Regions from separate parts of the Kitasatospora sp. NPDC059817 genome, predicted to be linked through region 1. Evidence: riboswitches for the same ligand, from Rfam matches in the RefSeq annotation. Region 1 holds a riboswitch; each other region holds the start of a gene.
The links. A riboswitch is a leader RNA that binds a small molecule or an ion and turns the genes downstream of it on or off. The one in region 1 is predicted to bind cyclic di-AMP.

Region 1 (9,694 bases):
CAGTCGCTCTCCGGCGCGCTCGCCGAGCTGACCCCGGACGCCACACCGGCGGCCCGGCTGGCCCGCGCGATCGACGCGGTCCTCACCCTCGCCCTGGAGCATCCGCGGGTGATGCGCTCGCACCTCGCGCTGATCCTGGACCCGGACTCCGGCGCCTTCGTCCAGGACCCGGAGCAGCAGCAGCTCGGCGCCATCCTCCAGGGCCTGCTGCTCGACTGGGGCGCGCCGGACCCGGCCGCCGAGCACGCGGTGCTGCGCAGCGCGCTGATGGGCGGCTGCATCGGGGTGCTGCTGCCGGGCGCCGAACTCCCGCTGGCGCTGATCCGGGCCGACCTGTTCCGCCGCTACGACCTGCCCTGGGAGTTGGGCACCCCGCCGCAGGCACTGCCGCCGGAACGCGAACGGCCGCCGGCCCGCGGCTGACGGCGGGTGGACGGCGGCTCGGTGCCCGGGCGGCCGATCGCGGGCCGCCGGACCCGTACGCTCTGCTGAGAGCTCCCCTCAGAGCTCCTTTCAGCGCTCCTTGAGGATCGAGGCCAGCAGGTCCACGGTCCGCTCGGGCGTGAGGCTGTCCACGCAGAGCCGCTCCATGACCTGGATGTACGCGTCGACGTCGTCCCGCTTGTCGAGGTACAGCGCGCTGGTGAGCTGCTCCAGGTAGACGACGTCCGCGAGGTCCTGTTCAGGGAAGCGCAGGATCGTGAACGCCCCGGACTCCCCCGCGTGCGCGCCGAATCGGAACGGCATCACCTGGATCACGACGTTGGCCTGCTCGGCGACGTCGATCAGGTACTGCACCTGGCCGCGCATCACCTTGGGCCCGCCGACGGGGCGGCGCAGCGCGGCCTCGTCGATCACGGCCCACAGCCGCGGGCTGGCGCCCTCGGTCAGCAGCTTCTGGCGACGCAGGCGGAGGCTGACCCGCCGTTCGATCTCCTCCTCGCTGACGACCGGCCGACTCTGTCCGAAAACCGCCCGTGCGTACTCCTCGGACTGCAGCAGTCCGGGGATGAACTGCACCTCGTAGGTGCGGATCAGCTGGGCGGCCTCCTCCAGGCCGACGTAGGTCTGGAACCAGCCCGGCAGCACGTCGTTGAAGCTGTGCCACCAGCCGGACTTGTTGGCCTCGCGGACCAGCCCGAGCAGTGCCTCCCGCTCCAGGCCGTCGTCCACGCCGTAGAGGCTGAGCAGGTCGGCGACGTCGCGTTCCTTGAAGCTGACGCGGCCGAGTTCCATGCGGCTGATCTTGGACTCCGAGGCCCTGATCGCGTAGCCGGCGTCCTCGCGCGTGATGCCGCGCGTCTCACGCAGGCGACGCAGCTGAGACCCGAGGAGGATCCGGCGGACCATCGAGCCGCCGCCCGGCTGAACTGTGGTCATGCGGTCGAAACCTCCACCTAGGGCAAACAGCGCACAGTCTGCCATCAGTTGAGCGCTCACGGTGCCGATACTGACGGATGTTCCTATCAGTTCCACACTCCACACACCAGGATGCACGTGCATCCGGCGCTTGCATATGCCAATAGTGCGACTGCACGTGAATCGACTCTTGCATCTGCAGTGAGCGCACACCACCATGGTGCACGTGCACCTGCACATCCCTGGCAATCCCGCGGGCTCCGCGTCGACCCCACGCGCGACTCCGTGCACCGACCCGGCAGCGTTCCCCCGCGCCACCGGGGGATCGTGTGCGCGCGCGCTGGTCGAGGGGGCGGCCGAGCGGCCGAGCGAGTCGGAGGTGACCGGCATGACCCCGGCGGGTCCAGCCGTGTCCGCCCCCTTATGGGAGGAGCTCTTCATGAGCACCGGTACGGCTTTGGCGGTTGACCCCCATGTGGTCACCTGTACGCTCGCTCCTCGCTTCGAAGCCGTCAGAACCGCGCGCGACTTCGCCAGAACCTCTCTTCAGCGCTGGGGCCTGATGGAGCTGTTCGACGACGTCGCGCTGGTGGCCTCGGAGCTGGTGACCAACGCACTGCGGCATGCGATCGGCGCACGACCCGACCCTGCGGGTGGCGCCCAGGGCGAGTACGACTTTCCCATACAGCCGACCCCCGAGGGCCGGCTGCCGATCCGAATAAGCCTGGTCCACCGCTCTCCCCAGGTGGTCTGCGCGGTGAGCGACCCGAGCTGCATCGGCCCGGTCGCCCGGGAGGCGGACTTCGTCGCCGAGTCCGGCCGCGGACTGCACCTGGTGGAGTCCTTCAGCCGCTCCTGGGGTTGGCACCCGCTGGGCAGCGGCAAGGTGGTCTGGGCCCTGTTCGAGGCGGAGCCGGCCACCGGTTCCGAACTCGGTGGACGGCACCGGCGCTCGGCCTAGCGCCAGGCGGCGCGCGGCCGGCCGAGGGAGGCCCCGGGAGGACCGCACCCCGGGCTCCGCGGGGCGGCTCGACGGGCCTGGCGCGGGTGCGCCACGGGCTCCGGCTCAGTCCTCAGGACGATTCCCACGACGATTGCCGGGTCGGCCCCCCGGACGAGCCGGCCGGACTGACGGCCGGACACCCCGGCGGCCCGCCCCCCGTCCACGTCCGGGCCCCCAACCGTGTGCGGGACCACCCGCCGCGCCTGCGCGCGGTCGGCCGCGAGAGCGCCCGTCGGGAGAACGCCCGTCGCGTGGCCCCGGACCGGCCCCGGAAAAGACAAAGGCCGTCGCGGTGTCAGCACCCACGACGGCCCCCCGATGGCAGGACGGCGGCCGGTCAGACCGCCAGGTGGTCGAACTCCCCGTCCTTGGCCCCCAGCAGCAGGGCGGCGATCTCGGCCCGGGTGTAGATGAGCGCCGGCCCTTCCGGGAAGCGCGAGTTGCGCATCGCCACATCGCCCCCCGGCAGGGCCGCGAACTCGACGCAGTTCCCCTGGGAGTTGCTGTGCAGGCTCTTCTGCCAGAGAACCCCCTTGAGGTCGGCGGCCGCCATCCCGTTGTAGGTGTCGTACGAGCCGTGCGTGTCCTGCGAGTCGTGCATAGAAATCTCCCGAAGAGCTCCGGAGTGGTCGTCCAGCGCGGCGCTCCCGGCACCCGCCGAACGAACGGACCGGCCCCGTACCGGCCCGGCACAACGCCTCACTTGACGCGATGATAGCTGCTGTGCACGTGCATCAGCACGGGACATTGCAGGTGCACGAGGCCTTTCACCGGCAGTTCCGAACTCTTCACGGGCCCTTCTCCTGACGGTACGTAAACGGACATAGCCGAGTGAATCGCCAGATTCTCGATAACCGGCCGTGAGCGGTTCCCCGCTGAATGTTGATCTTCAGACGCCCGGAGTCGCGCTGCCGTGACGCTCCGTCAGGCGACCTCCTGGCTGTGAGACATCTCACGCGCCACACAGGCAACTCGACGCCCCGTCGGACACGTCAGGGCTACGAGCGGTGATCGCTCGAAGGCTGGGTGAGATATGTCCGGATTGCGGGCAAACCACCCGGACGGACACGGCGGGAACGCGACGCACCCGCCATGACCACGTGAAACTCGAACGGCAGCCGAATGCAGGCCTGACGGGCCGATGTCCTACGATCTCCGGCATGAGCACCGCAGCCATCCCGGGCGCGCCACTGCCCGTCCGCACTCCAGGCTCCCGTGCGCGGGGGCGCCACCGCCGCCCCGAGCGCCCCGAGATCCCGGCCGGCTCCCCGGCCCTGGTGCTCGCCGTGCCCGCGACCGCCGGGCCCGAGTCCCGCTCGGTCGTCGAGGAGCTGCTGTCGATCGTCCGCAGCGAGCAGAGCGGCATCCAGACCGCCGTCGGCTACCTCCCGGGCGAAGCCGCCCAGGGGGTCGACAGTGACGACCGCACCGTCGCCGAACTGCTGGCCATGGCCGCCGAGGCGGGCCTGCCCGCGCCGGTCCTGGTGCCGCTGGTACCCGGCCCGCACGGATTCCTGACCGAACTTCACGCCCTCGCCGCGGAGTACGGAGCCCCCGTCACCGACGTGCTCGGCCCGCACCCGCTGCTCGCCGAGGCCGTGCACGTGCGCCTGTCCGAGGCCGGCCTGGCACGCGCCGACCGGGCCCGGCTGTTCGCCATCGCGACCGCCGCGGACGGCGTCGTGCTGACCACCGTCGGCGGCGAGGAGGCCGCTGCCGCGGCCGGCATCACCGGTGTCCTGCTGGCGGCCCGGCTGGCCGTCCCGGTCGTGCCCGCCGCGCTCGACGTGCCGGGCTCGGTCGCCGCGGCCGTCAACCACCTCAAGGAGACCGGCTCCCAGCGCCCGGCGCTGGCCCCGCTGGTGATCGGGCCGGAGGCCGACTCCGAACTGCTCGCCACGGCCGCCGAGGAGACCGGCTGCCCGTCCGCGGCGCCGCTGGGCGCCTACCCGACGGTCGGCCAGCTGATCGCCGCCACCTACCTGGCCGCGCTGCCGGCACCCTCCCCCGAGGCCCTGGCGCAGGCCGAGGCCGAGGCGGCGGAGACCGCCGAGGGCGCGCACGCCGACCACTCCGGCCGGGGCGGTCACGCCGCCCACGCCGCTCGCACCGCCACCGAGGAGTCGGCCGGCCAGTAGCGGTCACCGCACGCGTGAAGGGCCCGGAACGTAGCCGTTCCGGGCCCTTCCTGCTTGTCCCGTAAGGGAGTTAAAGGGCGAATGGGTGCGATGTCCGTTCTATCCGCATTTGTTCGCCGTCGCTCGATCCATCCCCCGACGGCCACAGTGTGGACGCACCTCCTTCTCGGCGGGCGGCCCCCGGGGGACCCGACCCGCCGTCACCCGCCTCCTGAAGCACAGACAGTTGTGCACGCCCTTCGCGGCATTGCCGGAAATCGGCCATTTTCGATCATGGCGAGCGAGGGGAACGACCGTTCTCGCCAAACCGTGATGCGCGTCACAGGTGTTTGCAGTTTGAACTTAAGTCTGCTTAACGTGCTCCCCGTTCGTGGCCACACGAACCCAGTTCATCCGCGACGCCGAGTCCTGCCGTCGGATGTCCTGGCAGCGCGAAAACGCACCACGGCAGGAGCGGGGGACCCACAGGTAAGTCGCCCCGGACCGTTCCCCGGAACGATCCAGGGCTAGGGGTGAAGCCGCGCCCACAGCGCGGCCGGGCAACTCCAGCCCGAATCCGACAGCTCACCTCGCAGGCGTGGGAGAGGACTGCGTCTTCATGCTGCCCACCAACGGCACCCGTCTGTCCAGTCGTACCCGACGCGTGATCGCCGCCATCGGCGTCGCGGGCGTCGGCCTCACCATCCCCTGCCTCACCTCCGGCACCGCCTCCGCCGCCTCCGTCGCCACCTGGGACAAGGTCGCCCAGTGCGAGAGCACCGGCAACTGGAGCATCAACACCGGCAACGGCTTCTACGGCGGCCTGCAGTTCACCTCCAGCACCTGGGCCGCCTTCGGCGGCACCGCGTACGCCCCCCAGGCCAACCAGGCCACCAAGGACCAGCAGATCGCCGTCGCCGAGAAGGTCCTCGCCTCGCAGGGCCCCGGCGCCTGGCCGGTGTGCTCGGTCCAGGCCGGCCTGACCAAGGGCGGCGCCGCGGCTGCCGTCGACACCTCGGCCGGCTCGACCACCGGCTCGGCTGCCAGCTCGACCGCCACCAAGCCCGCCGCGAAGCCGGCCACCCCGGCCGCCAAGCCCGCGCAGAGCCAGGCCCCGGCCACCCCGGCCGCGAAGCCCGCCAAGCCGGCCGCACCGGCCCAGGACCAGGCACAGGCCCCCGCCGACTCCGCCAACGGCACCTCGGCGCAGAAGGGCCAGAACCAGGCCCAGAACAGCGCCCAGCCCCAGGGCGACGACTACACCGTCGCCTCCGGCGACTGGCTGTCCTCGATCGCCGACAAGCACAACCTCCAGGGCGGCTGGCAGCGGCTGTACGAGCTCAACCGCGGCACCCTGACCGAGGGTCCGGACACCATCTACCCGGGCCAGCGCCTCTCGTTCAAGGACGGCGGCCAGGCCCAGCAGTCGGCTCAGACCGACCAGTCCGGCTCGGACTTCACCTGGTTCGACCGCTCGCAGAAGTCCGGCCAGACCTCCAACGGCGCCGCCGTGAACGCCAAGCCGACCGCCCAGCCGCAGGCCCCGGCCCCGACCTCGACCCCGGCCGCCAAGCCGGCTTCCAAGCCGGCCGCCCAGGCGCAGACCCCCGCTCAGGCCCCGGCCGCCACCGGCAGCATGGCCGCCGCGGTCTCCTTCGCCCAGTCGAAGGTCGGCCAGGCGTACGTCTACGGCGGTACCGGCAACGGCGGTTGGGACTGCTCCGGCCTGACCCAGGCCGCGCTGCGCGCCGCGGGTGTCTCCGTCCCGCGCGTCGCCGCCGACCAGGCCGCCGCCAGCACCCGCGTCTCGCTGGACAGCCTGCAGGCGGGCGACCTGCTGTTCTGGTCCAACAACGGCCAGAACTCCGGCGTCTACCACGTCGCGATCTACATCGGCGGCGGCCAGTACGTCGAGGCCGCCAACCCGAGCTCGGGCGTGCGCCTGCAGACCGTCGCCAACTGGGCGCCGGACTTCGCCGGCCGGGTCTGAGCACGACCCGCGGGTGACAGCTGACAACTGACGGCTGACAGATAACAGATTTCAGATAACAGATTTCATCATCTGTTATCTGTCAGCCTCCGCCCGCCCCGGCGGTCGCCCGGCGCCGTAGGAAGGCCGCCGGCAGGCCGCCGGGCAGGACCGCCCGGGGCCATGGTCAAAGCCCGCCCCCAGCGGGCATGCTGCTGCTCCGGCACCCGAGGAGGAGTCACCATGGCCCAGGTCACCGTCACACTCGACGCCAACCTCGCGATCGACGCAATGATGCTCTCCGGCACCAAGAACCCGCAGGACGCCGTCGAACTCGTCCTGCGCGACTACCTGGCCCGCGGCCGCCGCACCGAGACCCGCACCGGCGACGCCACCGACGGCCAACGGCTCACCGAGAGCCGCCCCACGGACCACGAGGGCTGACCCGGCACCCGGGCGGCACGCAACGGGCCCCGGAGAGCAACAGCTCTCCGGGGCCCGTCCGTTGACCGTCCTCAGCGCGCGCAGGCCCCCGTGGAGCCGCGCATGACCAGCTCCGGCTGGAACATGAACTCCCCGCGCTGGACCGCGTTCCCGCCGACCTCCTCCAGCAGCGCGTCCACCGCCGCGGTCGCCATCGCCTCGACCGGCTGGCGGATCGTGGTCAGCGGCGGCTCGGTGAAGGCGATCAGCGGCGAGTCGTCGAAGCCGACCACCGAGACGTCGTGCGGCACCGACAGTCCACGCTGCCGCACCGCCCGGATCGCCCCGAGCGCCATCATGTCGCTGCCGCAGACGATCGCCGTGCAGCCCTTGTCCAGCAGTGCGCCGGCCGCCGCGTGCCCGCCCTCCACGCTGAACAGCGTGTGGTGGACGAGTTCCTCGGCCTCCTCCTGGCTCCGTCCCAGCACCTCGCGCATCGCCGCCGTGAAGCCCTCGATCTTGCGCAGCACCGGCACGTACCGCCGCTGCCCGACGGCCAGCCCGATCCGCTCGTGCCCGAGTTCGGCCAGGTGCTGGACGGCCATCCACATCGCGGCCCGGTCGTCCGGCGAGATGAACGGCGCGTCGATCCGCTCGCTGTAGCCGTTGATCAGCACGAACGGCACCCCGCGCCCGGTCAGCCGGGCGTAGCGGTCGTGGTCGGCGGTGGAGTCGGCGTGCAGCCCGGAGACGAAGACGATGCCCGCCACACCCCGGTCGACCAGCATCTCGACCAGTTCGTCCTCGGTGGACCCGCCCGGCGTCTGGGTGCACAGCACCGGGGTGTACCCGTGCCGGCTGAGCACCTGCTCGATCACCTGGGCCAGTGCGGGGAAGATCGGGTTGCTCAGCTCCGGCGTGATCAGCCCGATCAGGCCGGCGCTGCGCTGGCGCAGACGGGTCGGCCGCTCGTAGCCGAGCACGTCGAGCGCCGCCAGCACGGTCTGCCGGGTGGCGGCGGAGACGTTCGCCTTGCCGTTGAGTACGCGGGAGACGGTGGCTTCGCTGACCCCCGCCTGCGCCGCGATGTCTGAGAGTCGCGCCGTAGTCACGGTCCCAGAGCCTATTGCAACCACGTCAGACCGCCCACCAGCCGGTGCTGTCCGGCGCGAGCACCGTCTCGCCGCCGTCGACCACCAGCTCCACCGAGGAGAGCAGCAGCTTTCCGGGCGCCGCTATCCGGACCGGCTCGTCCGTGGCGTTGACGGTGCAGACGAAGGAGCCGCGGCGGAACGTCAGGGTCCCCTCGGGGCCCTCCAGCCACTCCACGGCCGTCCCGGCGCCGAGGTCGTCCTGGGAACGGCGGACGGCGAGCGCGCTGCGGTACAGCTCCAGGGTGGACGCCGGGTCTCCGGTCTGCGCCTCGACGCTCAGCGCGGCCCACTCGGCCGGCTGCGGCAGCCAGGACGGCCCGCCGGCGACCGGGCCGAAGCCGTACGGGGCCTCGGTGCCGGACCACGGGATCGGGACGCGGCAGCCGTCGCGGTAGCCGTCCTGCCCGGCCTTGCGGAAGAACGACGGGTCCTGGCGGACCTCGTCCGGCAGGTCGGTGACGTCCGGGAGGCCGAGTTCCTCGCCCTGGTAGATGTACGCGGAGCCGGGCAGCGCGAGCATCAGCAGGGTGGCGGCGCGGGCGCGGCGCAGGCCGAGCTCGCGGTCGCCGGGGGTGCGGATCTGGGTGCCGAGGCCGGGCGGGTTGGCGAAGCGGGTGGCGTGCCGGGTGACGTCGTGGTTGGACAGCACCCAGGTGGTGGGGGCGTCGACCGGGCGCATCGAGTCGAGCGAGACGTCGATCACCTCGCGCAGCGCGGCGGCGTCCCAACCGGTGCCCAGGTACTGGAAGTTGAAGGCCTGGTGCAGCTCGTCGGGGCGCACGTAGTTGGCGGTGCGCTGGACGGTCGGGGTCCAGGCCTCGGCGACGCCGATCCGCTGGCCCGGGTACTCGTCGAGGATCTTGCGCCAGCTGCGGTAGATCTCGTGCACGCCGTCCTGGTCGAAGAACGGCATGACGTCGTTGCCGAGCAGCTTGAGCTGGTCCGCGCCGCCGAGGTCGGGCAGGCCGGGGGCCTTCACCAGGCCGTGGGCGACGTCGATGCGGAAGCCGTCGACACCCATGTCGAGCCAGAACCGCAGGATCGAGCGGAACTCGTCGGCGACTGCCCGGTTCTCCCAGTTGAAGTCGGGCTGCTCGGGGGCGAACAGGTGCAGGTACCAGTCGCCGGGGGTGCCGTCCGGGTTCTCGCTGCGGGTCCAGGCCGGGCCGCCGAAGATGGACTCCCAATCGTTGGGCGGCAGTTCGCCGTTCTCGCCCTTGCCGGGGCGGAAGTGGTACCGCTCGCGCAGCGGGGACTCGGGGCCCTCGCGCAGGGCGCGCTGGAACCACTCGTGCTGGTCCGAGGAGTGGTTGGGGACGAGGTCGACGATGATCCGCAGCCCCAGCTGGTGGGCGTCCCGGATGAGCGCGTCGGCGTCCAGCAGGCTGCCGAACATCGGGTCCACGGCGCGGTAGTCGGCGACGTCGTAGCCCGCGTCCGCCTGCGGCGAGGCGTAGAACGGCGAGAGCCAGACCGCGTCCACGCCGAGGTCGCGCAGGTACGGCAGGCGGCTGCGGATGCCGGGCAGGTCGCCCATGCCGTCGCCGTTGGAGTCGGCGAAGCTGCGCGGGTACACCTGGTAGATGACCGCGTCCCGCCACCAGCCTCTGGAGGCGCCGCCAGTCACAGGAGCCGGGGTGACCGCCTCGTGGGCGGCGGCGTCGGCGGC
Region 2 (9,694 bases), on a different contig from region 1:
TGTTGACCGCGATCAGGGCGTAGGTGACCGCCGGGGCGGGCACGGACGGGCGTTCGCCCCGCGCGTCGGTGTGCCCGGGGGCCGTCAGTGCCATGCGGCCAAGCATCCCTCCGTGTCGGGCGTGTGACACGGCCTTGTACGGCAGGTGGACTAGCCCGCTCGTTCTCCTGACTGGTGGCCGGGATGGTTGCCTCAGGCAATAGGCTTGGGGCGGGCAATCCCGCCTCCCGCCGCCGACGCCGGGGCCCCGGGGGGAGCGCCTAGCCCACCCAGGGACCACCCGAGAGGACCCCCGATGACCGTCCCCGCCCTGACCGCCGAGACGCGCTGGCGCTGCACCCTGTGCGGAAACCTCACCCGCTTCGACGTGACCCGCACCGCGCGGGTCACCGAGTTCCTGCACTTCGACCTGGCCGGCGAGTCCAAGGTCGAGGAGACCGAGGTGCTGAGCGAGACGATCGAGTCGGTGCGCTGCCGCTGGTGCAACGCCGTGGACCAGGTCGAGCTGGTGGCCCGTCCGGGTGCCGAGAGCGCGGAGGCCTCCGCCGAGCAGGGTTGACGCCCGACGGCGCGGGGGGCGGGTGCGCGGCGCGCCTGCCCGCCGCGCTGGGACAATACAGACAGGACGCACGGAGCGTGACGACAGGGCGGCGGCCGCGGGCCGTGACCCCGTAGGACCAGGATCGGAGCCGAGGACGTGGTGGACGCAGCGAGGGAGCCCGCCGAAGCGCAGGGGCTTCAGCCTGCTGCCGCCGCGCAGGCGCAGGCCGCCGACGCGGCCCCGTCCGGGCCCGCGGCCGTCGGCGAGGCGGCGGGTTCCGATGCGTCGGCAGGCTCCGGCGAGGCGGTGGGTTCCGGCGAGGCGGTGGCGGAGCGTGCTGCCGAGAAGCTGGACCGGCCGCTGCCCGAGGGCGTGCGCCGGCGCGTGGTCGGCCTGGCCTCGGACGCGCTCGGCGGGCTGCCGCCCGGCGAGCTCCCGCAGAGCCTGCGCCAGTACGTCAAGTTCACCCCGGCCCGGCGGGCCAAGTACGCGGCCACGGCGCTGGCCGCGGCGCTGGAGTCGGAGCCGGCGTTCCGGGTGCGGATAGCGGAGCGGCTGAGGCTGGGCCAGCCGGACCTGGTGAAGGCGTTGGAGTCGGGCAGCGTCCCGGGCGCCGCCGATCCGATGGACGTCGCGGCCGCCGCCTACCTGGTGCGGTCGGCCGGCTGGAGCCGGCTGGTGGCCGAGGCCGGGGAGGAGGCCGAGCGGGCCGGCGCCGAGGGCGCGGCCGCCGAGGCCACCCGGCTGGTGGAGAAGTTGCAGGCGGAGCTCGCCGAGCTGCGGTCAGCGGCCCGGGCGGACCTGGAGCGGCAGCGTGCGGAGTCCGAGGACGTCCGCCGGGAGGCCGAGTCGCTGCGGAAGAAGGTGCGCTCGCTGGAGAGCGACACCCGCCGGGCGCAGGCCGAGACCAGGCGGCTGACCGCCGAGCTGGAGGCCGCGAGGGCGCAGGCGGCCACCGAGCGCGGCGCCGCGGAGTCCGAGGCGCGGCGGCTGCGGCACCGGGTCGGCGAGCTGGAGACGGCGGCCGAGCAGGGCCGCCGGTCGGCCCGCGAGGGCCGCAGCGTCGAGGACATGCGGCTGCGGCTGCTGCTGGACACGGTGCTGCAGTCGGCGCAGGGGCTCCAGCGGGAGCTGGCGCTGCCGGTCTCCCAGATCCGGCCGGGGGACCTGGTGGAGGCGGTGGTGCCGGGGGCGGCCTCGCCGCACGACGTGGCCCGGCGCGGTCTGGCCGACGACGATCCGGCGCTGCTGGATCAGCTGCTGGCGATCCCGCAGGTGCACCTGGTGGTGGACGGCTACAACGTGACCAAGACGGGCTATCCGACGCTGCCGCTGGAGCAGCAGCGGATCCGGCTGCTGGGCGGGCTGGCGATGCTGGCCCAGCGCACGCAGGCGGAGGTCACCTGTGTGTTCGACGGGCAGGACCTGGACGTTCCGGTGATCATGGCGCCACCGCGGGGGGTGCGGGTGCGGTTCAGCCGGACCGGCGAGACCGCGGACGAGCTGATCCGCCGTCTGGTGCGGGCCGAGCCGCAGGGGCGTCCGGTGGTGGTGGTGTCCACCGACCGGGAGGTCGCGGAGGGCGTGCGGAAGGCGGGCGCGCGCCCCGTGGCCTCCGTTCTGCTGCTGAACCGGCTGGCGCGGCCCTGACGGCTGCCTCGACGGAATGACGCCTGGTCAGCGCCCGGTTTGCGGCGGTGTGCACATCCGGTGAAGCCTGCGGGGGAAGTGGAGTTCACGCCTTCGGGGGAGTGGCAAAACCCGTGGATCTTCCCTAGGGTGTGGCGTCAAACCTATTTTCCGGATTCTCACCTGATCGGGTGAGGCCGATGGAAGAAGGAGCAATTCCCTTGGCCTCCCACCGCCGTCCCAAGCAGCCGAGCCGCGCCCGGGTCTCCGTGCTCACCGCTGCCGCGGCGACCGCGGTCGCCCTCTCCGCGCAGGTCGCCGCGCACGCCGCGCCCCAGCCCAGCAAGAGCGACGTCAAGGCGCAGATCGACCAGCTCCAGCAGGACCAGGAGCAGGCGGCGGAGAAGTACAACGGCGCCAAGGAGCGGGCCGACCAGCTCCGCAAGCAGTCCGACCAGCTGCAGGACAAGGTGGCCCGCAGCCAGGACGAGATGACCCAGCTCCAGACCGGCCTGGCCGGCGTGGCGGGCGAGCAGTACCGCACCGGCGGCATCGACCCGTCCGTCCAGCTGATGCTCTCCTCGGACCCGTCCGGCTACCTGGAGAAGGCGTCCAGCGCCCAGCAGGCCAGCGCCAGCGAGTCCGAGGCGCTCAAGGGCCTGCTGGACCAGCAGCGCCGGCTGGACCAGGAGAAGTCCGAGGCCGCCGCCGTCCTGGCCTCGCTCGACTCCACCACCAAGGACCTGAACCAGGCCAAGACGGACGTCAACCAGAAGCTCAAGGCCGCGCAGGACCTGCTGAACTCGCTCAGCGCCTCCGACCGCGCCGCGCTGCGGGCCCAGCAGCAGCAGGACGACCGCGCCTCGCGCGGCAGCGACCGCGCCGACCTCGGCAGCCTCCCGCAGGCCGGCGGCTACGCGGGCGTGGCCGTCGCCAAGGCGATGAGCAAGCAGGGCTCGCCGTACGTGTGGGGCGCCACCGGCTCGACCACCTTCGACTGCTCGGGCCTGATGGTCTGGGCGTACGGCCAGGCCGGCGTCTCGCTGCCGCGTACCTCGCAGGAGCAGGGCAACGTCGGCACCAAGGTCACGTTGGACCAGGCCCAGCCGGGCGACCTGGTCATCTACGGCCCCGACCGGCACCACGTCGGGATGTACATCGGCAACGGCATGGTGGTGCACGCGCCGCACACCGGCGACGTGGTGAAGGTGATGAAGGTCGACGCGATGCCGATCAACACGATCCGCCGGGTCTGACGGCCCGACACGCCCGAAGGGCCCCGTCCGGGCCTGTGATCCACGCCACCCTCCGACCGGGGGTGGCGTTCGGGTTTTGTCCGTCGCGCGAGTCCCCGGTGAAGACTGATCAGCTTTGCGTGCGGCGGTGATCACTATGTGTCATATTCACAAAAGAACTTTGGTCTTCTTCCGTCTTTTTTCTGACAAGGATTTGAACGGATCACGGTTCAGTTACTAGGGTCGTGCCCCGAACCACCGCACTCCCGATCGCCCAGCCAGGGTGACGGCGGTGGTTTCCGTCGAGTTCGTGACGCAGCGGGGCGGGCCCAGTGCCTGCCCGACGGGGAGCCCAGCAGTCGGGGGTGCTGTCGAACGGAGCCGGGGAACCACGTTCCTCCGGGGTGAATCGGCGCCAGGTCGGCCGGTGGAACGGCCGTGAGGCGTCGTAGGGCACGCTTCCGGCCCGAACCCGTCAGCTCACCCGGTAGACGGCGTAGGAAGAAGGAGTCCGCCTTCGTGGCGTCCCATCGTCGTCCCAAGCCCGCTAGTCGCACCCGGGTCTCGATCATGACCGGCTTCGCCGCCGCGGCCGTCGCGCTGTCCGCGCAGTCCGGCGCCCACGCCGACCCGCAGCCGACCAAGGACCAGGTCAAGGAGCAGGTCGACCAGCTCAACGAGCAGGCCGAGGTCGCGACCGAGAAGCTCAACGCCGCCCAGGAGAAGCAGCAGCAGCTGCAGAAGCAGGTCACCGACCTCCAGGACCAGGTGGCGCGGCAGCAGGGGCAGGTGACCGACCTTCAGGGCGGCCTGGCCGAGATCGCCGGCGAGCAGTACCGCAACGGCGGCATATCGCAGACCGTCCAGCTGATGTTCTCCGCCAGCCCGGACACCTTCCTGAGCCAGGCCGACACGCTGAACCAGGCCGGCGGCACCCAGAAGGGCCAGCTCAAGCAGCTCCAGGACGAGCAGCGCAAGCTCGACCAGGTGCGCTCCGAGGCCCAGGGCAAGCTCGCCGAGATGGAGACCACCACCCAGCAGCTGAAGAGCGCCAAGGACGAGGTCCAGGGCAAGCTCAAGGCCGCGCAGGACCTCTTCAACACCCTGTCCGAGCAGGAGCGCCAGGCGATCCGCGCGGCCGAGGAGAAGGCCGCCGCCGAGGCCAAGGCGAAGGCCGACGCCGCCGCGAAGGCCGCCCAGCAGCAGGCGGCGGCCCAGCAGGCCGCCGACCGCTCCTCCCGCGACAACAGCCGCACCGACCTGAGCGCGTCGCAGGCCCCCGCCGCGCCGGTCACCAAGCCGAGCGCCGGCAGCTCGCGCGGCGCCGCGGCGCTGTCCATCGCCGCCTCCAAGATCGGCAGCCCGTACGTCTACGGCGCCTCCGGCCCCGGTTCCTTCGACTGCTCGGGCCTGATGGTCTGGGCGTTCAACCAGGTCGACGTGGCGCTGCCGCGCACCTCGCAGGAGCAGGCCCACGCCGGTACCCGGATCGGCACCGACCTCTCCCAGGCCCAGCCCGGCGACCTGCTGATCTTCTACGGGGACGCCCACCACGTCGGCATCTACGCCGGCAACGGCCAGGTGCTGCACGCGCCCAAGCCCGGCGCGTCGGTCCGCTACGAGGCGGTCGGCAACATGCCGCTGACCTCCATCGTGCGGGTCTGATCCCCGCGCAGGCCCTCCCAGGCCCGGCCTTCCACCACGGAAGGCCGGGCCTGCGGCTTTTCCGGCGCCTCGGACTGATGTCCGATTACGGGTCAAATATTCGGGTTGGCAGGGGTTTGGACTCGGTTGCCCGGACTCGCTAACGTCTGCCACCGGACTCCGCTTCCAGGGCCGCCCGCGTTGGTGCGGCGGCGGGGCCCCACCGCCGGATCGGAGCCGCTGCCGCCATGCCCGTGCACCGTCGTCCCCAACTGCTCGCCCGTGCGCTGGTGCTGACCGCGGCCGCCACCACCGCCCTGGGCGTGACGGCGGGCGGCAGCGCCCAGGCCGCCCCCGCCGTGCCGGACACGCCCACCCGCAAGGACGTCAAGGCGCAGGTGGAACAGCTCTACGGCGAGGCCGAGCAGGCGTCCGAGAAGTACAACGCCGCCCTGGAGACGCAGCAGCGCCTCCAGGGCGAGACGACCGTCCTCCAGGGCGAGATCGCCGTCGCCCAGGACCAGCTCAACCAGTTGCGCGGCGACCTCGCCACCGTGGCCGGCGCCGAGTACCGCGGCGGCGGCATGGCCCAGACCGTCCAGCTGATGCTCTCCACCGACCCGGAGGGCTACCTGTCCCGGGCCCGCACCCTCGACCAGGCCGCCGAGCGGCAGCAGGAGACCCTGCACGAACTGGCCACCCGCCAGCGCCGGCTCGACCAGCGCCGCACCGAGACCGCCGGCAAGCTCGCCGAACTCGACCAGGCCCGCCGCTCGCTCGCCGACAGCAAGCAGCAGATCCAGCAGCGGCTCACCAAGGCCCAGCGGCTGCTGAACAGCCTGGGCGTCGCCGAGCGGGCCCGGATGGCCGCCCAGGACGCCCAGGAGGCCGAGCAGCGCGCCACCCGGGGCACCGACCGGCTGGACCTCGGCACGGCCCCGCCCGCCTCCGAGCGCGGGGCGGCCGCGCTGGCCGCCGCGGTGCGGATGATCGGCTCGCCCTACCTCTACGGATCCACCGGGCCCCGCGCCTTCGACTGCTCCGGTCTGATGTACTACAGCTGGCGGCAGGCCGGAGTGACCCTGCCGCGCACCTCGCAGGCCCAGGCGTACGTCGGGCAGCGGGTCAGCCTCTCCGAAGCGCGGCCGGGAGACCTGGTGATCTTCTACCGGGACATGCACCACGTCGGGATGTACGCCGGCGGCGGGGTGATCGTGCACGCCCCCTACCCGGGCGCCAGGGTCCGCTACGAGAGCGTCAACGCGATGCCGGTCGCGGGGGTGGTCCGGCTCTGAGCCCGGCACCGTCCGACCCCGACACCCCCCACCCGATAGGCGGCGCCCGCCGGACGCTGTCCCGGCGCGGTGCGCTGCTGCTCGCGGTCGGCGGTCTGGCCCAGCTGTCGCTGCCGCCGGCCGCCCCGGCGGCCCCCTCGGCGGCCGGGCGGGCGTCGGGCCGGTGGGCGGCGGACCGGCGGGCCGAGGTGGCCGCACTGCTGGACGCGCGGGCCCGGGCGCTGCCCTCCTGGTCCGGACCGGCGGCGATCGAGGCCGGCTACCGCAACCTGGTGCTCGGCGCGGACGCCGGGCCGGAGCGGCTCACGGCCGCCGCCGACCTGGCGGTCCGGATCACCGGGTACGACGACTACCCGGTGGTGTACCCGCGCCGGATCGACCTGGTCCGGGCCGGCGGCAGCTGGCGGGTCGACCGGGAGGAGAGCGCGAGCGGGCCCCCGGCACTCTGGGACCTCGGCTCCGCCCGGTCCGCGGCGGGCGCGCACTGCCTGGTGCTGGGCCTGGCCGACGGGCCCGACCCGGCCGGCCTGGTCGCGGTGGGGGACCGGGCCGTGCCCGCCGTGAGCGAGGCCTGGGGCACCGGCTGGGCGGGCCGCCTGCTGCTCGAAGTGCCCGCCACCGCAGAGCAGTTCGCCCGGCTGCTGGAGGTCGACCCGGCGGGCTGGACGGGCATGGCGGCGGTCACCTCGGCCGCCGCCGGCGCGCCCTGGCACACCCCCGCCGACCGGGTGCTGGTCAACCCCGGGACGTTCGGGCGGCTCAGCGACTTCGGCCGGCAGGTGGTCGTCACCCACGAGGCCACCCACGTCGCGACCAGGGCCGACACCCGGGCCTGGACACCGCTCTGGCTCTCCGAGGGCGTCGCCGACTGGACCGCCTACCGGGGCTCCGGCCGGCGCCCGCAGCAGATCGCCCCCGAGCTGGCCCGGGACGTCGCCGCCGGCCGGCTGCCCGCCGCGCTGCCCGCCGACCGGGACTTCACCGCGGGCGCCGACGGCATCGCCCAGGCGTACGAGCAGGCCTGGCTCGCCTGCGAGCTGATCGCCCGGCGCTACGGGCCCGAGCGGCTCGTGGCGTTCTACCGGGCGGTCGGCGCGGCCGACGGGCAGGGGGAGGACCGGGACCGCCGGCTCGACCGGCTGCTCCGGGCCGGACCGGGCGTCGGCCTGGCCGAGTTCACCCGGCTCTGGCTGGCCGAGGTGGCCGCGCTGCGCGATTGAAGGCGCGCGTCGTTCAGCGCCGCTGCCTGGCCGGGGTGCCGGGCCGGTCGATGCCGTCCAGCAGGTCCTGCTCGTAGGCGATGCCGGGGCGCACCGGGTAGGCGCCGGCGGGCACCGCCTCGGGCTTGGCCAGCACCACCGTCGCCGGGAGCTGTGCCGGGCCGCGGGTCGCGCGCCAGAGCCGGATGCAGGAGAGCACGGTGGCGGCCAGCAGCAGCAGGTTGCGCAGGCTGAGCACGGTGACGCCCCAGGGCTCGCTGGCGAGGATCCGGCTGAACATCAGCGGGAACTCGGCCAGCGTCAGCGGGCAGGCGAGCAGGATCAGCAGGGCCACCGGCCGCTGGCTGCTGCCGCGCACGGTCAGGCAGACCGCGGCGACGCCGATCAGCCAGACCAGGTACTGCGGGCTGATCACCCGGCTGGTGACGGTGAAGATGAGCAGCGCGCTGAGCGCCGCGTCGTACATGGTGGCCGCGTTGCGGCGCTTGGCGGTGAAGCGCCAGAGCAGCAGCCAGGCGAAGCCCAGCACGGTGCCGGCCATCATCACCTTGCTGATCACGGGGACCCACGGCCCGAGCATCTCCGGGGAGCCGTAGTTCATGGTGACCTTGCCGTCCCAGGCGTCCGCGAGCCGGGCGAAGTGCAGCGGCAGCGCGCCGAGCGACTCCACCTCGATGCCGCGCTCCTTCTGGAAGGCGAGGAAGCCGAAGGCGCCGTTCATCCCGGCCGCGAGCAGGAAGCCCACCGAGACGGCGGTGGCCGCGGCCAGCGTCCAGGCGCGGCGGGTGCGGCGGCCGGAGGGGGTGCCGATCAGGGCGAGCAGCGGCCAGATCTTGATGATCCCGCCTAGGCCGAGCAGCATCCCGCCGATCGCCGGGCGGCGGATCAGCGCCAGCAGGCCGGCCAGGGCGATCGTGGTGACGATGATGTCCAGCCGGTTGTAGACCATCGGGCCGAGCAGCGGCACGGCCACCACCCACATCCAGGCGCCGGTCAGTGCCCGGCCCCGGCGCAGTCCGGTGCGGACCAGCAGGGCGGTGGCGGCGATGTCGGCGATCCCGCAGATCACCCAGAAGGAGACCAGGTACGACCAGGGCAGCAGGCCCGGCAGCAGGATCACCAGGGCCGCGCCGGGCGGGTACTGCCAGGTCACGTCGTCGAACGGGAAGGTGCCGGTCTGCAGGACGCCGTACCAGGCGTGGTAGATCATCCAGACGTCGGCGGTGATGTCCCCGCCGAGCCCCTTGACCACGCCGGTCATCAGCAGCACCAGCACCGTCCGGGTGGCCAGCCAGGTGGCGCCGAGTGCGGCGAGCGCCCCGAACGGGCGGCCGGGGGCACGGGCCGGCTCCTGCCGGGCGGCCGGCGTCGGGCCGGGGCCGGCGGCGCCGCTGGGTGTACCGGACTCGGTGGCCGGGGCCAACTCCACTGCGCTCCCTCGTTCGTCTCGGACGTCCCACCGGAGGCGCCGCGCGACGGACGCCCGGGCGGTCGGAGGGGCGGGCACGGCACGCTGGGCCGGGCCGCCACCGGCCGCCTAGGTTCTAGGACTGACCCGGGGGTGAAACGGTTGCCGTGCGCGGATCCGTTCCCGGCGGGTCATGGTGTTGACCTATCGTACGGATCACCCAGCGGTACACCGCGCACCCCCCGACAAGCGAGCCGTGGCCTGAATGCACCGAACCTTGATCGTCACCAACGACTTCCCGCCCCGCCCCGGCGGCATCCAGGCCTTCGTGCACAACATGGCTGTACGTCAGCCCGCCGGGAGCATCGTGGTGTACGCCTCGACCTGGCGGGACGGCACCGAGGTGGCCCGCTTCGACGCCGAGCAGCCGTTCCCGGTGATCCGGGACCGGACGAAGGTGATGGTTCCCACACCGCGGGTCACCCGGCGGGCCGCCGAGATCCTGCGGGCGGAGAAGTGCGACTCGGTCTGGTTCGGCGCCGCCGCCCCGCTCGGGCTGATGGCGCCCGCGCTGCGCCGGGCCGGTGCGGCGCGGCTGCTCGGCATGACCCACGGGCACGAGGCCGCCTGGGCCCAGCTGCCGGCCGCCCGGCAGCTGCTGCGGCGGATCGGCGCGGGCACCGACGTGCTGACGTACCTGGGGGAGTACACCCGGTCCCGGA
Region 3 (9,694 bases), on a different contig from region 1:
GCCTGATGGTCGTCTCGCTCATGCGGGCGAGTATAGGGGTGCTAACCAGGAGAGACCATTACTTTTCGGCGGCGGACCGGCGGCGGTGGTCGGCGGCCCGCAGGACCAGGACGCGGCGGGTCCGGCCGTCCGCGGCGCGCGGGAAGCGGCGGATCTCGCTGGCGACGCGGCGCTCGCCGAGCGCGTACCGCAGCGGGTCGAGGTGGGCGCAGCGGAGGCCGTGGCCGTCGTGCAGCGGCTGGACGCGGACCTCGCCGTCCGGGGAGGTCACCCGGACGAGTTCCACCAGGGCGGCCAACTGCCGCTCGGGGCCGAACAGTTCGGGGTAGGCGAAGAGCAGGTAGCCGCTCAGGGTGAGCGCGAAGGCGCCGTCCGCGAACGGCAGTCGGGGCAGCGCGGCGGCCACGTACTGCTGCGGGTGCGCGGCCGAGTCGGCGGCGAACAGGCGGCGGGCGCGGTCCCAGCTGCGCAGGTAGCGGTCCGGTCGGCAGGAGCGCGGCGACGGGTACAGGTGCGGGCGGGCGGCCATCGCGGTGGCCATCGACGCACGGGCCGCCAGCGCGTGGGCCGCGACCTCGGGTGCGGGGAGCGCGTACGCCGGGTCGGCGGCGATCACCCGGCAGCCGAGCCGGCGCGCCTCGGCGGCCAGGCCGGCCGCGCCGCCCGGGCAGTCCAGCACCGGGCCCGGCAGCGCGGCGAGTTGGGCCCGGGTGAGGTCGAACAGGTCGCAGTACTCGTCCAGCGGGCGGGAGGTGACCAGGATGTCCCGGCCCAGGGCGCCCGGGTCGGCGGGGGTGTGTGCGGCGGCCACCCGGCCATCCGAACACGGGCCGGCCCCGTCCGCATCCGGAGCACGTCCGGGGCGCGGGCGGGGCCGGGAAGGCGGGCGGGACCGGGGAGGCGGGCGGGGTTCAGCGGCCGAGCAGGCCCTGGGCGGCGGCCCGGTTCACGTTGGTCAGGCCGCGGACCAGCTGGGCGGTGAGGATGATGAGCAGCACCCCGACCAGCGAGAAGCCGGCGATCTGCCAGGCCCCCTCGACGTAGTAGACGTGCTGGACGTTGTCGCTGTCGTAGAAGTCGAAGAGCCGGTACCCGCGCCACGGGGTGAAGGCCGGGAAGACCCACTGGTAGAGCGGGTACAGCGCCATCGCCCAGCCGAGCAGCAGGAACACCAGCGACAGGGCGAAGCTGAGGACCGCCCACGGGAACATCACCACCTGGTAGAACGCGGCCTTCCACCCGGCCGGGTCCGCCAGCCGCGCGGTGATCGCCCCCCAGGTGCCCGGGCGGGTCTGGCGCACCGGCGCCGGGGCGGGCACGTCCAGGGCCAGCATGCCGCGCACCCGGGCCCGCTCCATCCGGCCCATGCCGCGGGCGACGGTGGTCAGGAGGGCGAGCACGGGCAGGCCGAGGACGGTGACGAAGGTGCCGACCCCCATGCAGAACAGGATGATCGAGACGGAGAAGCCGATGACCGACAGCGGCAGGCCGGTGAGCGTGTAGCCGATCTCGCGGTAGTAGTGCTTGGAGAACGGCGCCCGCCAGACGGCCGGCGGCTCCTCGGTCCGGTGGGCCCGAGCGGGACGCGGGTCGTCGCCGTAACCACCGAGGACGTCCCACTCGCGGTCCTGCGTGCTTCGGCTGATGCTCATGTCCCGGCCCCGGTCCCTCGTTCTCGGCTGCTGATGGCATCAGTCTGGTCGAACGGCGGGCCGGGGAGGATCCGGAGGCCTGGCGGATCGGGGGTGGGGTTAACCCCCCGGGCCTGACCCGGCAGGCCTGCCCCGGGTCCGTGCCGAATGTCCGCGCCGGACGTCCACTCCGGATGTCCGCGCCGAAAGGTCAGCCGGCCGCGCCGGTCCACTCGTCGGCGAGCAGCGAGTACAGGTACGAGTCGGACCAGGCGCCGCCCTTGTACAGGTCGTGCCGGACCCGCCCCTCCAGCTGGAACCCGAGCCGGAGGAGCACCTTGGCGGAGGCGGCGTTGTCCACGTCGACCCGGGCCGCCAGCCGGTGCACGCCGAGGGCCTCGAAGGAGAGCTCGCAGAGCAGGCCGGCGATCTCGCCCGCGTAGCCGCGGCCCCAGACGTCGCGGCCCAGCACGTAGCCGAGGTGGGCGGAGCGGTGCTTGCCGAGGGTGAGGGAGGCGTGGGCGATCGGCGTGGCGTCCACCGGGTCCTCGGCGTCGTCGCGCCGGGTGACGGCCAGCCGGTAGGTGTCCCGCTCCGGCGCCATCGCCTCCTCCAGGTAGAGCTCGATCTGGTCGGCGCAGGTTTCGCGGTCGCGCGGCTCGAAGGGGAGGTAGCGGGTGACCTCCGGGTCGCCGAACAGCCCGTGCAGCGCGTCCACGTCGCCGGGGGTGTGGTGATACTCGCGGATGGCCAGCCGGGGGCCGGTGAGTCGTACGGGGACCATGGCAGCCGACCCTACTCCCGGCCAGCGGTTACCGTTCGAGCTATGAACGACGAAGACCTGCGGCTCGCCCCGCGCACCAGGGCCGCCGACCTGCTCGCCTGGGCGGCGGAAGAGGACCGCACCCCGGTGGCCGAAGCGCCGCTGCGCGCGGTGCTGGCCCTGCTGGAGCTGGGCGAGGGCAGGATGCACGACGGCTGGCCCGAACTGACCTCGAACGCGGTGGAGCACCTGCTGTACGAGCGGCTCTACCTGTACGTCCAACCCGAACCGGAGGCGGACCCGTTCGCGTACGGCGCCGCCGTCCGGCTGCTGACCGACCACCAGCGGGCCGCCAAGCGGCTCAACGCCAAGCGCCAGGAGCGGCTGCACGCCGAGGCCGAGTGGCAGGGCGAGGTCGCGGCCGGGCTGCTGCGCCGCGCCGACCTGGTGACCTGGCCCCGGCTGTACGCGCTGCTGCTGCACGCGTACGGGGCGGACGTCACGGATCCGGAGGCGGTGCGGGAGTGGCTGACCGGCTTCCGGGAGCTGGCGCAGGAGGAGCGGCTGGCCAGGTTCGCCGCACTGGCGCAGACCGGCTGGCTGGACGAGGTGGACGAGCAGGGCTGGAGCCCGACCCGGGTGATCTCGGTCGGCATGGCCACCGACGGCGCGCGCCGGCTGCTGGAGCAGGGCCTGATGCGGCGCAGCTACCGCAACCTGACCGAGCTGACCGCGCTGGGGCGGCCGATGCCGGACGAACTGGCCGGGGACTTCGGGGCGTTCGAGGAGGCGGCGGTGGAGGCCGCGCTCGACCTGTACGGGGAGTGGACGGTGCCCGGGCTGCCGCGACTGCTGGTGGAGGAGTTCCCGGACCTCGCGCCGGAGCCGGGGCAGGAGGAGATCGACGCGTACCTGGCGGAGCTGGCGCAGGAGGAGTTCGACGCCCGCCTGGAGGAGCTGGCGGGATCGGCAGTCCCGGCGGACCAGGCAGACCCGACGGACCCGGCGCAGGAGTGACGCGGCGAAGCCCCAGCCGCGGTGCCTTCTGGTTCCGGCGGCCGGGGCTTCGCGGGTGCGTCAGGGGTTGAGGCCGCGCTGCTGGAACCAGGTCTCCGGGTCGACGGGGGCGCCGCCACCGGGGCGGACCTCCACGTGCAGGTGCGCGCCGGTGACGTTGCCGGTGGCGCCGACCTTGCCGATCTGCTGGCCGGAGCCGACCTTGCCGGAGCCCTTGATGATCGAGGAGAGGTGGCAGTACCAGATCTCGGTGCCGTCGGGCAGGGTCTCGACGATCCGGTAGCCGTACGAGCCGGACCAGCCGGCCGAGGTGATGGTGCCCTGACCGACCGCGTAGACGGGGGTGCCGGTGTCGGCGGCGAAGTCCAGGCCGGTGTGCAGGTGAGCCCAGTAGCGGGCGCTCTGGCCGTAGTGGGCGGTGAGGTGGTAGTCGCGCACCGGCAGGGTGAGGGCGGCGGCCTTGGCCCGCTCGGCCTCCTCGGCGGCCCGCTTGGCCTCGGCCTCCTTGGCGGCGGCCTTGGCCTCCGCCTCCTTCGCGGCCTGGACGCGGGCGTCCTCCTCGGCGGCGGTGCGCTGGCTGTCGGCCTGCAGCTGGATGCGGGCGGCGAGCGCGAGGCCGGGGTCGGCGGAGAGGGCGACCGGGGTCTCGTCCGGGGTCTCGATGGCGGGGGCGGCGGCCGGGGTGGCGGAGGCGAAGCCGGTGGCGCCCAGGGTGGCGGCGACGGCGGTGACGCCGAGCAGCGGGGAGGTCCCACGGACCTGACGCGGCATCCGGTGCCGGTTGGTCTCGGCCTCCGGGCCCGCGTACTCGGGGCCGTCCGGGCCGGGGTGGTCGAGGAGCCGGGTACCTGCTGCGAGGCCGGCCGGGTGTGCCGGGGTGTGCGTCGACGCCACGGAGGCGCGCTCCTTTCCTTCCTTCGCGCCTACCGGGTTAGCTGACGGGTTCGGAGCAGGAAGGTCTCCTACGGCTGGGCCGGAGCCCCGCCGATTCACCCCAAGGAACGTGGTTCCCCGGCTCCCTGACCTGCCCGGAGGCCGGTCGGCGGGATTAGGCGACGGCGCACGGTGCCGTCTGGGTACGGCGTTGAGGACCGCGCTGCGTTATCAAACGTTAATCCTAGGAGGCCCTGATTCCAAGCCGTTCGCCCGGGACGACCGGAGACAGACGGGGCACTCTGGGACGCGAAGGGCGTTTTGTCCCCCTTGGGCCCCTTGGGCACGCTTGAACACCATTGACGCCACCTCACGTGATCGGACGTCAACGGACGGCCCTTCATTCAGGCACTCACCACCGACCTCCCCCGCCCCACAGGGTGCGAAGGCTTGACGGCTAAGGCTATTAGCCTTAGCTTTATGGCTATCGGCAGCACACCGAAGCCCGCACCGGCAGCCCCCGGAGGCCCACCATGAACGCCACCAGCGCCCCCACCACCCAGTACCTCGACGTCACCGGCGGCCGCCTCGCCTACGACGACACCCGGCAGGGCGACGGCACCCCCGTCGTGCTGCTCCCCGGAATGCTCGACACCCGCGCCGCCTACCGGCACCTCCACCCGCTGCTGGCCGCCGCCGGCCGCCGGGTCATCACCATGGACCTGCGCGGCTTCGGCGAATCCTCGATCATCTGGGACGACTACTCCCCCGCCGCCATCGCCACCGACGTCCTCGCCCTGCTCGACCACCTCGGCATCGGCCGCGCCGTCCTGGTCGGCAACTCCTACACCGGCGCGACAGTCGTCAAGGCCGCCGGCGACGCCCCGGAGCGGGTCGCCGGCATCGCCCTGATCGACGCCTTCGTCGAGAACACCCCGCCCGGCGCCCTCATGCGCGGCGCCCTCCGCGTCATGGGCGCCCTGACCGTCCACTCGCCCGCCTTCTGGGGCCTCTACCACCGCAAGCTGGCCTACCCGGGCGCCAAGCCCGCCGACTTCGACACGTACGTGGCCGGACTCGTCGCCGCCATGCGCACCCCCGGCCGCAAGACCGCCACCCGCGGATACGTCGGCGGGGACTCCGCGCCCGTCGGCTGGACCGCGGCCGTCCGCTGCCCCTCGCTCGTCATCATGGGCAGCAAGGACCCCGACTTCCCCAAGCCGGAAGCCGTCGCCGACCGGCAGGCCGCCGCGCTCAACGCGCGGAAGGTCATGATCGACGGATCCGGGCACTACCCGATGGCCGACAACCCGCAGGCCACCGCCGGCGCCCTGCTGCCCTTCCTCGCCGAACTCGCCTGAGCCCCGCCCACCCCGTCCGCCCACGTCAGCCCCGCCCCCACGCGCCGCCCCGCCACGTACGCCTTCCACCGACGGAGAGCCCACACCATGCCCCGAGTAGGACTCACCCCCGAGCAGGTCGTCGACCACGCCCTCGCCCTCATCGACGAGCAGGGCGCCGACGCCCTCACCCTGGCCGCCGTCGCCGCCCGGGCCGGGGTCGCCACCCCGTCGCTGTACAAGCACGTCAGCGGCGGCCTCACCGAACTGCGGCGGCTCATCGCCGTCCGGGTCACCGAGGAACTCGCCGACCGGCTCGCCGAGGCCGCCGTCGGCCGCAGCGGGGACGACGCCGTCGCCACCGTGCTGCGCGCCTACCACGCGTACGCCACCGAGCACCCGCACCGCTACAACGCCCTCCCCCAGGCCCCGCAGCCGGACGACGACCTCACCCGCGCGGCCGGCCGGCTCGTCGGGGTGATCATCGCCGTCCTGCGGGAGTACGGCCTCGACGGCGCGGAGGCGATCCACGCCGCCCGCACCGTCCGCTCCGTCGCCCACGGCTTCGCCTCCCTCTCCATCGGCGGCGGCTTCCAGCTCGCCGAAGACCTGGCCACCACCCAGAGCCGCCTCATCACCCTCCTCACCACCGGCCTCCGCACCTGGCCCACCCCCTGAGACACCGGCCACCGCACCGGCCGCGGCACGACCCGCCCGGCCTCCCACGACGGCGGAACGGCCAGCGCCCCGGGTGAGGCATGCGCGAGAAGTCGGACCCGCCGACTTCCCGTGCAACAGGCGGACGCGGGGGCGCGCCCGGAAACAGCCGGCGGCAGGGCGTGCGCGCGGCAGGCGCGGCGTACGAGGCATGCGCAGCAGGCGCGGCGTGCACGAGAAGTCGGACCCGCCGACTTTCCGTGCGGCGGGCAGGCAGCGGGCCTGGGGGTGGTGGGGGTGGACGGGTTAGTGTGGCCGGGCTGACTGGTGGTCATGACAGGGGACCGCCGACCCCTTGGCGGAGGTCCACGTGCCCGCACCGATAGCGAGGGCGCGGCGGTGGTACCTGCGGCTGCTGGACGGGAACGCCCGGGCGGCGCGGTACGCGCTGGGGGTGCTGCTCGGGGTGACGGCGGTGCTGAGCGTCCTGCCGATCGTGCTGCCGTACAGCTGGCCGCCGTCGGCGCTGGTGCTGCCGCTGGTGGTCGGCGGGCTGCTGTTGCGGCGCGGGCAGCTGCTGGTGCTGGTGTGCGCGGCGCTGGCCGGCGGGGTGCTGGGGGCGGTGGTGCGGGATCCGCTCGGGGTGCGGATCGGGGTGACGCTGGTACTGGCCGCGACCGCGGTGACGGTGCTGGCCGCGAACCGGTTCCGGCACCGGCTGGGTCTGCGCGGGACGCAGGGCGATTCGATGCTGCTGGAGCTGGCCGAGCACACCCGGACGCTGGCCCGGCTTCCGGAGCGGCTGCTCGACTGGCACTTCGACAGTGCGCTGGCGCCGGCCGGCGACACCTCGTTCTCGGGTGACTTCCTGCTGTGCGCGCACCGCCCCGAGGAGGATCTGCTGGAACTGCTGCTGGTGGACGTGTCGGGCAAGGGCAGCCGGGCGGCGGCCCGCTCGACGCACCTGTCGGGCGCGTTCGCGATGCTGCTGGGGCGGGTGCCGCCGGAGGCGTTCCTGCCGGCGGCCAACGACCATCTGGTGCGGATGGGCTGGGAGGACGACTTCGCGACGGCGGTGCACCTCGCGCTGCGTCCGGCGACGGGCGACTACCGGCTGTTCAACGCCGGCCATCCGGCGCCCGCGCAGTTCCGCCGGGCGGACGGCGGCGGCTGGGCGCGGTCGGGGCACGGCGGTCCGGCGCTGGGGCTGGTGTCGGGCGCGCTGTACCCGGCGGTGTCGGGGCGGCTGCGGCGGGGCGATTCGCTGCTGCTGTTCAGTGACGGCCTGGTGGAGGTGCCGGGTCGGGACCTGGACGAGGGGGTGGGTCGGCTGCTGGCGGCGGCCGAGCCGGTGGTGCGGCCGTGGCGGACGCAGCAGCAGCTCACCCGGGGTGCGGCGGAGCGGCTGGTCCGGACGGTGGCGCGGGACGCGGCGGACGACCGGACGCTGGTGCTGGTGCGCCGTCTGGGTCACCATTCACCCGCTTCAGCACCCGCTTGAGAAATAAGGTATGAAGAATTAAGTGCCCGTTCGGGCACCCAGAGGGCACCCACCCCCCGAGAGCGGAAAGGCCGGGTATCCGATGGACCTGACCTCGCCGTGGGTTCCCCCCTCCGAGGACGAGAGCCGGACGCCGCGCAGCAGTCCCACCGCCCGCAGCCCCATGCGCTGCGTGCGCTTACTTCTCGGCTGCACCAGCGCCGCCGAACTGCTCGGCACCGTCCTCGCCGAGGGGCCGGGCTGGATCACCGGCGAGGGTTCCGCGCTCTACCTGCTGGATTCCGCGGGAATGCTCCGGCTGACCGCCTCGCACGGGCTGCCGGACTGGGCCCACGAGCGCTACAGCATCGTCGATCCGGCCGGTGACCTCCCCGCCGCGATGGCCCTGCGGTTACGCCGCCCCTACCTGCTCAGTCCCGAGCACACCAGCGTCGACTACCCGAACAAGAACGCCGGCATGGGCACCGGCATGGTCGCCGTGATCGCCCTGCCGATGGTCGTCGACGAGCGGCCGGTCGGCGTCCTCGCCCTCGCGCTGGCCCACCGGGGCACCGTCCCCCGCCGCGACCTGGACGTCCTGGAGACCATCGGCGAGGCCTGCGCCCACCGGCTGTCCCACCTGCTCGACCACGCGGACGCCCGGATACCCCAGGACCCGGCCGGGGCGCCGCCGGACGGGGCCGGCAGCCTCCCCGCCGGGCTGGCCCACCCGATGCTGTCGCTCGCCGTCCGGGCGGCCGGGCACGGCGCCTTCGAACGCGATCTGGTCACCGGCGAGAGCTACTGGGACGCCGCGGCGTTCCGGGTCACCGGCCAGCCCGCCACCGCCGACGGCTCCGCCCCGGAGCTGGACCGGATCGTCCACCCGGAGGACCTGCCGGACGTGCAGGCGGCGCTCGCCGAATCGCTCACCACCGGCGGGTGGTACCGGATCGGGTACCGGGTGCTGCGCGGGGGCGGCAGGGTGGCGCGGATCGAGGAGACCGGCGAGGTGATGCTGGACGTCCACGGCCGGCCGGTCCGGGTCGCCGGGCTGCTCTCCGACCGGGGCCAGGGCCGCGGCCGGGACCAGGGCCGGGAACACCCAGGGCAGCAGCCCGAGGAACAGTCCACCCCGGCCGGGGCCCGGACGGCGCTGCTGCTCGCGCTCACCCGGTCGCTGTCGCGGGCGGTGACCGTCCGGGACGTCACCACCGCCGTCACGGACGTCGCCCGCCCGGCGTTCGGCGCCGCCAGCATCGTCCTGGACCTGGTGGACGAGGGCCGGCTGCTGCCCGTCTCGCACACCGTGTACGGCGGGCCCAGGCGCACCGAGCTGACCCGGCTGGCGGACCTCTCCGAGAACGTGATGCAGCACGCGCTGACCCGCTCGGCCCCGCTGTTCAGCGAGCCCGGCCCGGACCGGGGCCGGCACGGCCCGCTCACCCCGGCCTCCTGGGCGGTGCTGCCGCTGGTCGCCTCCGGGCGGCAGGTGGGCTCCTGCCTGATCACCTTCTCCGCCGAGCGGGCGTTCGGCCGGGAGGACCGCACCCTGTACTCGGCGTTCGCCGGGATCCTGGCGCAGTCCCTGGAGCGGGCCCGGCTGTACGACACCCACCACCACCGCGCCACCGAGCTGCAGCGCGCGATGCTGCCGCGCACCCTGCCCCGGCTGCCCGGGATCGCCAGTGCCGCCCGCTATCTGCCGAGCACCGAGGGCATGCAGATCGGCGGCGACTGGTACGACCTGCTGAGGCTGCCGGACGGCCGGATCGGGCTGGTGATCGGCGACGTCCAGGGCCACAACGCGGAGGCGACGGCGGTGATGGGCCAGCTGCGCAGCGGCCTGCGGGCGTACGCGACGGACGGGCACGATCCGGCCGCCACGCTGGCCCGGACCAGCCGGCTGCTGACCGAGCTGGACACCGACCTG

Region 2: it holds a riboswitch for cyclic di-AMP, as region 1 does, so the genes downstream of both, ACFV61_RS04520 (NlpC/P60 family protein) here and ACFV61_RS19775 (transglycosylase family protein) in region 1, are expected to answer to the same signal.
Region 3: it holds a riboswitch for cyclic di-AMP, as region 1 does, so the genes downstream of both, ACFV61_RS17520 (M23 family metallopeptidase) here and ACFV61_RS19775 (transglycosylase family protein) in region 1, are expected to answer to the same signal.

The regions. Positions count from the first base shown of each region.
Region 1 covers NZ_JBHWIR010000087.1:10,327-20,020, reverse strand. Annotated here, with positions in the region: gene ACFV61_RS19800 (TetR/AcrR family transcriptional regulator) at 1-423, shown strand, start outside; gene ACFV61_RS19795 (helix-turn-helix transcriptional regulator) at 514-1,380, opposite strand; gene ACFV61_RS19790 (ATP-binding protein) at 1,799-2,320, shown strand; gene ACFV61_RS19785 (DUF397 domain-containing protein) at 2,700-2,963, opposite strand; gene ACFV61_RS19780 (hypothetical protein) at 3,523-4,500, shown strand; cyclic di-AMP (ydaO/yuaA leader) riboswitch at 4,931-5,091, shown strand; gene ACFV61_RS19775 (transglycosylase family protein) at 5,078-6,469, shown strand; gene ACFV61_RS19770 (hypothetical protein) at 6,692-6,892, shown strand; gene ACFV61_RS19765 (LacI family DNA-binding transcriptional regulator) at 6,964-7,983, opposite strand; gene ACFV61_RS19760 (glycoside hydrolase family 13 protein) at 8,009-9,694, opposite strand, start outside.
Region 2 covers NZ_JBHWIR010000012.1:32,433-42,126, reverse strand. Annotated here, with positions in the region: gene ACFV61_RS04540 (rhomboid family intramembrane serine protease) at 1-94, opposite strand, end outside; gene ACFV61_RS04535 (hypothetical protein) at 296-559, shown strand; gene ACFV61_RS04530 (NYN domain-containing protein) at 848-2,191, shown strand; gene ACFV61_RS04525 (NlpC/P60 family protein) at 2,392-3,426, shown strand; cyclic di-AMP (ydaO/yuaA leader) riboswitch at 3,765-3,914, shown strand; gene ACFV61_RS04520 (NlpC/P60 family protein) at 3,925-5,070, shown strand; gene ACFV61_RS04515 (NlpC/P60 family protein) at 5,298-6,344, shown strand; gene ACFV61_RS04510 (hypothetical protein) at 6,533-7,564, shown strand; gene ACFV61_RS04505 (glycosyltransferase 87 family protein) at 7,578-8,993, opposite strand; gene ACFV61_RS04500 (glycosyltransferase family 4 protein) at 9,238-9,694, shown strand, end outside.
Region 3 covers NZ_JBHWIR010000071.1:19,124-28,817, forward strand. Annotated here, with positions in the region: gene ACFV61_RS17495 (GNAT family N-acetyltransferase) at 1-22, opposite strand, end outside; gene ACFV61_RS17500 (hypothetical protein) at 59-811, opposite strand; gene ACFV61_RS17505 (sensor domain-containing protein) at 912-1,652, opposite strand; gene ACFV61_RS17510 (GNAT family N-acetyltransferase) at 1,843-2,415, opposite strand; gene ACFV61_RS17515 (hypothetical protein) at 2,458-3,411, shown strand; gene ACFV61_RS17520 (M23 family metallopeptidase) at 3,472-4,305, opposite strand; cyclic di-AMP (ydaO/yuaA leader) riboswitch at 4,318-4,476, opposite strand; gene ACFV61_RS17525 (alpha/beta fold hydrolase) at 4,818-5,645, shown strand; gene ACFV61_RS17530 (TetR/AcrR family transcriptional regulator) at 5,733-6,302, shown strand; gene ACFV61_RS17535 (PP2C family protein-serine/threonine phosphatase) at 6,652-7,782, shown strand; gene ACFV61_RS17540 (SpoIIE family protein phosphatase) at 7,865-9,694, shown strand, end outside.